2 regions of the Propionicimonas paludicola genome follow, and region 2 is predicted to be linked to the other one. Evidence: riboswitches for the same ligand, from Rfam matches in the RefSeq annotation. Region 2 holds a riboswitch; the other holds the start of a gene.
The links. Region 2 has a riboswitch for cobalamin ahead of ATK74_RS10325 (terpene cyclase/mutase family protein). Riboswitches for the same ligand answer to the same signal wherever they lie in the genome.

Region 1 (3,393 bases), 400 kb from region 2:
GCCCGCAGCCGGTCGTCGGGAGTGCCGAGCAGGCCGTGGACGGTGATCACTGAGGCTCCTTGGTGATGAGTTCGCTGCCGTCCGCGGCCCGGAACTCGTGCCGGAAGCCGGGGTGATACAGGTGGCTGCGGGTGGTCGAGGTCTCGGCCAGGGCCGGGCCAACCAGCACCACGGTGTGCTTCCACAGCTTGTGTTCGCGCATGGTCGCCGACAGCTCGTCCAGCCGGCAGCGCAGCAGCAGCTGGTCGGGCCAGCTGACCCGGTAGCCGACGATGCAGGGGGTGTCGGCCGGGTAGCCGCCGGCCATCAGTTCGGCCTGGAGCACCTTGTTGCGGGCTGCGGACAGGTACAGCGCCATGGTGGCGCCGTGGGCCGCGAAGCCGCGGACGGTCTCCCGGTCCGGCATCGGGGTCCGGCCACCCTCCAGCCGGGTCAGGATCAAGCTCTGGGATACCTCCGGGACGGTGATCTCGGCGTCGGCGACCGCGGCGGCCGCCGAGAACGCCGAGACTCCGGGGATCGTCCGGTGGGCGATACCGAGCTGGTCGCAGACCCGGCGCTGCTCGGCCGTGGCGCCGTAGATGCTCGGATCGCCGGTGTGCACCCGGGCCACCAGCAGGCCCTCGTCGCGGGCCCGTTCGTACAGCGGAGTGATCTCCTCCAGCGAGGCGCTAGCCGAGTCGACCAGCAGCGCACCGGGCTTGAGGTTGGCCACGATTCCAGCATCGACAAGGCTGGACGCCCAGATCACGATGTCGGCCGCGGCGATCACCGCGGCCCCGCGGACGGTGATCAGGTCGGACGCGCCCGGCCCGGCCCCGACGAAGACCACCTCGCCGGCGGGGGTGGCGGCGCTCACAGCCGACCGCCGATGCCGTCCCGGGCTCCGACGATCTGGACCGTGGAGAAGTAGGGCGCGCTGGCTTCGGTCACCTCGGCCAGCGGGGTGACTGTCTGGTCCGCACGGCCGAGGTTCACCCCGAGGACGCCGTCCCGGCCGGACGCGGCCACCACGGCGCGCAGCTCGGCCAGCTGGCGTCCGCCCTTGTAGGCGACCACGGTGTCGGAGTGGGCTAGCGCCTCGCGGACGGTCTCCAGGCCGGCCGTGGCCGGCACCAGAGTGAGCGACTCGGTACCCTCGACCAGCGGCGTCCGGCTGGCCGCGGCGAGAGCTTGCATGGCAGTGATGCCCGGCACGACCGACACGTCAACGCCGGGCATCACTGCCTGTACTTGGGCGGCGAGGTAGGAGAACGTCGAGTAGACGCTCGGATCGCCGACGGTGGCGAAGGCGACCGTGGTCGCCCCCGCGGAGAAGGCATCGACCGCCGCCTGGGCGGAGGCCTGCCAGGATTCGGTGCGCGCGCGGCCGACGCCACGCCGCTGGGCCATGCTGAACGGGATTCGGCGCAGCTTGGTCGCGGCTTCAGGGCAGGCGGCCAGGACGATCTGCTCGGCGCGTCCAGCTGCGTCCGCGCTGGCTTCGGTGGCCGGCACCAGGATCACGTCCGCCCGCTGCAGGACGGCGACCGCCTTCACGGTGATGAGTTCCGGGTCGCCAGGACCCACGCCTACCCCGACCAGGGTAGGCGTCGGGGGAGCAGGCGTTGCCGCCATGGAGCCTCCTCAGGTTTCCGCGCCCGATGTGTTGCTCGGCAGCGAGGCGAGTTCCTGGCTCCCGGAATCGCTTCCGGTCACAGTGGCGGGACCGCCCCGGACTCGCCCACTAGGGGCTCACCGGAGTTCCTGCGCTGATCGCTGCGGGGCTCAGTCTGGCACACTCGGCGGCACCGGATTTACCAGCGGCGAGGGAGTGGGCATGGCGCGGACGGGTGTCCTGACGGCCGCCGGACTGATGCTCGGCTGGCTGGCCGATCAGGCGTTCGGCGATCCGCAGCGCGGCCATCCGGTCGCTGGCTTTGGCCGTGTGGCTACGGCTTATGAGCGAGTGAGCTATGCCGACCGGCGAACCAACGGGGTGCTCAACGAGGTCGTCCTGGTCGGTGCCGTCACCGGACTGGGGGTGGCGCTGAGTTCCGGCGCGCGGCGTCCTTTCGCACGAGTGTGCATGACCGCGCTGGCCACCTGGACGGTGCTCGGCGGACGTTCGCTGGCCCGCGAGGCCGAGGCCGTGGCCGCCCATCTGGCCGCCGATGATCTACCTGCGGCCCGGGAGCAGGTCAGCCATCTGGTGAGCCGCGATACGCAGGCACTGGACGCCGATGGGGTGGCCCGGGCCGCCCTGGAATCGGTGGCCGAGAACACCTCCGACGCCGTGGTGGCCCCGCTGTTCTGGGGGGCCGTGGCCGGGATTCCGGGGCTGCTGGCCTACCGGGCCATCAACACCCTGGACGCCATGGTCGGCTACCGCAACGACCGCTACGGCAACTTCGGCTGGGCCGCCGCGAAGCTGGACGACCTGGCCAACTGGCTGCCGGCCCGGCTGGCCGGAGCCCTGGCCGTGGTCGCCGCGCCGGTGGTCGGCGGGGAGCCGAGCCAGGCCGTCCGGGCGATCGTCGAGCAGTCCGGGGCGCACCCCAGCCCGAACGGCGGGGTGGTCGAGGCCGGCTTCGCCGGAGCCCTCGGGGTGCGGATCGGCGGACGCAACAGCTACGACGGCGTCGTGGAGGATCGCGGCGAGCTCGGCTACGGGTCGGCGCCCACGCCGTCCGATCTGGTCCGGGCGAACCGGCTGGCGCTGGCGGTCTCGGCCGGATCGGTGCTGGTCAGCGCCGGATTGGCCGCGCTGGTGCATCGAGGCCGGCTGCCGCAGGTGAGGCGACACCGGTGACGGCCAGTCCGGAGTCGAGGCGACTGCGGTGAGCGTCCTGCTGCTCGGTGGCACGGCCGAGGCCCGGGCCCTGGCCGATGTCCTGGTCGGCCAGGGGATCGACGTGGTCAGTTCGCTGGCCGGGGCGCTGGCCTCGGTGCGCCTGCCGCCCGGGCAGGTCCGGGTCGGCGGCTTCGGCGGCGCGGACGGCCTGGCCGACTACCTGCGCGAGCGCCTCATCGAGTCCGTGATCGATGCCACTCACCCGTTCGCGGCCCGGATCAGCGCTCATGCGGCGCTGGCGTGTGCGGCGACGTCCACCCCGCTGCTGCGGTTGGAGCGTCCCAGCTGGGCCGAGCGCCCGGACGCGTCCGGCTGGTGCTGGGTCGATGACCTGGCCGCGGCCCGAACCGCGGCCGGCGAACGGGGCCGGCGGATCTTTCTGGCCGTGGGCCGGCAGGGCCTGGCCGAGCTGGCCGACTGGACCGATCGCACGATCGTGGCCCGGGTGGTGGAGCCGCCCGCGGTCGCGTTGCCGACCAACTGGCAGCTGGTTGCCGCGCGCGGCCCGTTCTCGGTGGCCGAGGAGCGCGCCCTGTTCGCCGGGCACCGGGTCGAGGTGC
Region 2 (3,393 bases):
CTGAAACCATCGCGGGCACAAGAGGCCTGGGGCGCCCGGGTGCCGTCATCGACGACCACCCAGACGCCACTGCAACTCACCGCGGCCGGCAGGGGTGCGGCCTGCGCGGGGACAGCCGCCACCGGGCCGACGGCGAGGATCGCCGTCAGCCCAGCAGCGAGGAGGCGATGCCTCACTTGGTGACCTTCGGGGTCGACAGCGAGGTGCGGACCGCCGTCTGGAGACCGGAGCCGCTGGCCGTGATGCTGACCTTGATGGTCTTGCCCTTGTCAGCCTTCTTCAGCTGGTAGGTCTTCCCGGTGGCCTTCGCGATCGGCTTCCCGCTGCGGAACCAGCGGTAGCTGAACTTGTCCGGCTTCGGGGACCAGGTTCCGGTGACGACAGTCAGCTTCTTGCCCACCTTCGTGACGCCACTGATGGTCGGGCGCGGAGCCGAGGTGTAGGCCTTTGGCGGCTTCACCGAGGGAGTCGGTGCCGGGCTCGCGGTCCACGGAATGCTGCTCGGGATCCAGAGATGGGCCTCGGCCACGCCCTTGACCGGGTGCGAACTTGCCGGTCCGGTCTGGGCGTAGTCCCAGGCGCTCCAGGTGCCGGTGGCCGGGTCGAGAGTCGAGGTCCAGTAGCTCCAATAGCCCGAGCCGAAGGTGGTGTCGCAGCCGGCCGGGAACGAGCGGATCTGGCAGATCGACGGCCCGAACTGCGTGCTGAAGGTCTTCACCGAGAAGCCGGCGCTGGCCAGGGCCGCAGCGCCGGTGGCGTACGTCGTCGCGCAGCGGGTTGCCACCTGGCCATTGCCGCGGTCGACCACAACCCAGACGCCGGAGCAGGAGGTGGTCGCGGAAAGCATGGCCGGCGGCGTGCTGCCGCACGCGGCGAGCTTCAGCGACACCGTCGACAGGTTCGTCCCGCTGAGCAGCCACAGCGCCTCGGAGGTCGCCATCAGGTTGGACCGGGTGCCGCCGAGGCTGTTGGCGAACCCGCCGTCCTTCAGCTGCACTCCGGTCAGCCACGCGCGCGCGGCGGCGGACGCCGAGTCGCTGCCGACGGCGGCGAGAGCCGAACCCATCAGGCCGGTCGAGTCGACCGGGGAGTAGTTGTCCCAGTAGCCGGCACCGGTCTGGTGATCGGTCGCCCAGCTGATGGCGTCGCTGAGCGCGGACTGCTCGGCCTTCGAGTCGGCGATGGCCCGCAGCGCGATGATGGCCAGCGCCGTCGAGTCGGGATCGTTCTGGCCGAAGGAGCCATCCTTGTTCTGCTGGGAGAGCAGTCGGGTGACCATGCTGTCGGGGATCGTGGCGCCGGTTCGGTCGAGCGCGATCAGGGCCAGCGCCTGCGAGAACGGGTAGCCACCGACGTCGCCATTGCTGGGCAGGTTCTTGGTGATCGCCGCGACCAGGTTCTGCTTGGCGAACTTCGTCGGGTTCAGGCCGAGGGCGTCGACGGCGATAGCGAGCTTGGCGGCCGCTGCGGGCTTGCCCTTGATGTAGCTCTGCGCTTGGCCTTCGAGGTGGCTCACCAGAGTCCGCAGCGGGGCGGCGTAGGTGCACTGGCCGGTGCCGGCCAGACCGAGGGCCGAATCGATGTTGCTGCTGGTCTGGCTCTTGCTCGGAAGATGAGTGGCCACATAGTTCGCAGCGGAGTTGGTGGCGACGTCGGCCATGTCGGCGACGGCCAAGGGGGCAGGGGCGGCGACGAGGCCGACCAGGGCGACGGCTACTGCAGACCCGGCAGCCAGCCATCGACGGAGAGTATGGAACACCTAGGAGTCCTTTCGCGCGGGGCAAATGAGGACTCCGGCCCACAACAGGCGCGTCCGGCTCACCCCGTATGCCTCGACGGGTTGATGTTGAGCCAAAACCAGGCGGGCATTCCGACTTGGCCGGTGAAAGCCGGCGTCACGGCTGCGGGTCAGTCCCGGATTCTCACCGGGTTCCCCCACATTGGTTCAGGTGGTGAAACCATAACTCAGATCCGGCCGGGTGCCGAGTGGGGGCAGGCAAAACGGGCACCGGCGAACCGGTGCCCGTCTCAGGTGGTGGGGGTGGGTCAGGCTTGTGGCTTGTCCTCGCCGTCGATCAGACCTTTGATTGCATTGGTGGCCTCGTCGGCCGCCTTCTTGGCATTCTCGGGGAAGTCCGCGGCGAAGTCCTTGACCGCCGTGGTGGCGTCGTCTGCGAACTTCTTCGCATTCTCCGGGAGGTCTCCAGCCAGATCCTTGGCCTTCTCCACGGCCTCGCCGGTGAAGTCCTTAGCCTTGTCAAAGGCGTCTTCGGCGAAGTCGCCGGCCTTCTCGCCGAACTCCTTGGCCTTGCCGATCAGGCCGCCCAGGAAGCCTTCGGTGTCACTCATGATGGACCTCAATTCTTGATGTGGCGAATCTAGTCCAATTCTAGGCGGCCTGACGAACCTCCAGAAGGCGGAAGCCCTTCGCACTGCCGATCCGTTGACAATCGAAGCCCGAGTCGTTGAGCCAGACCTGCAGCGAGTCGGCGCCGAGGTTGCGTCCGACCACCAAGACGGCGCGTCCGGCCGGAGTCAGCCGGGGCAGCCAGGTCAGCAGCAACTCGTGCAGGGCCTGCTTGCCGATCCGGATCGGTGGGTTCGACCAGATCTCGTCGTAGCGGACGTCCGGATCGACCTGATCAGGCAGCAGCGGACGCACCCGGTCGGCGACCTCGTGATGGCGGGCATTCTCGGCGGTCAGGGCCAGGGCCCGTTCGTTGACGTCCACGGCGTCCACCGAGACGCCGGGGACGGCGCTGGCCAGCGCGATCGCCAAGACGCCGTAGCCGCAGCCCAGATCCAGGGCGCGAGTGGCGTCGGTCGGTGGGATCACCTCGCGGAGCAGCACCGCCGTGCCCTGATCCAGGCTGTCGTAGGAGAAGACGCCGTCGGCGGTGGTGAACTCCCAGTCGGTGTCCCAGAAGTGGGCAGTGATCTGCCGACGGTGCTCCGGAGTTGTCGGGGTGTGGAAGTAGTGGCTCATCAGTCCTCCAGGCTGCGTCGGGCCTTGGCTTGGCTCACTCGGGCGGCCAGCTCGTCATCGCTGGGGTAGCCGACCTGCTCCAGGACCAGGCCGTGGGCGGGCATCACCGGCACTTCGCCGCTGCGCTGGTCGGCGGCCAGCAGCCCGGCCAGCCAGTCGGGGCTGCGCCGTCCGGTGGCCACCTCGACCAGGGCTCCGGTCAGCGAGCGGACCATCGAGTGACAGAACGCGTCGGCCCGGACGTGCAGCTCCACCCGTCCGTCCGGGAGCCGGTGGGCGGCCAACTGCTGCAGCTCGCGGACGCTGGTGGCACCTTCGCGGAACCGGCAGAAGGCCACGAAGTCGTGCAGGCCGAGCAGCGGCTGAGCGGCCCGGTTCAGCAACTCGAGGTCGAGCGGCTGCTTGAC

Region 1: it holds a riboswitch for cobalamin, as region 2 does, so the genes downstream of both, cobI (precorrin-2 C(20)-methyltransferase) here and ATK74_RS10325 (terpene cyclase/mutase family protein) in region 2, are expected to answer to the same signal.

Annotation. Positions count from the first base shown of each region.
Region 1 covers NZ_PDJC01000001.1:2,612,312-2,615,704, reverse strand. The annotation lists gene cobJ (precorrin-3B C(17)-methyltransferase) at 1-50, opposite strand, end outside; gene cobM (precorrin-4 C(11)-methyltransferase) at 47-859, opposite strand; gene cobI (precorrin-2 C(20)-methyltransferase) at 856-1,617, opposite strand; cobalamin riboswitch at 1,644-1,775, opposite strand; gene ATK74_RS12180 (cobalamin biosynthesis protein) at 1,820-2,791, shown strand; gene ATK74_RS12175 (cobalt-precorrin-6A reductase) at 2,820-3,393, shown strand, end outside.
Region 2 covers NZ_PDJC01000001.1:2,212,609-2,216,001, reverse strand. The annotation lists gene ATK74_RS10330 (hypothetical protein) at 1-176, opposite strand, end outside; gene ATK74_RS10325 (terpene cyclase/mutase family protein) at 173-1,759, opposite strand; cobalamin riboswitch at 1,844-1,984, opposite strand; gene ATK74_RS10320 (hypothetical protein) at 2,047-2,349, opposite strand; gene ATK74_RS10315 (class I SAM-dependent methyltransferase) at 2,390-2,986, opposite strand; gene truA (tRNA pseudouridine(38-40) synthase TruA) at 2,986-3,393, opposite strand, start outside.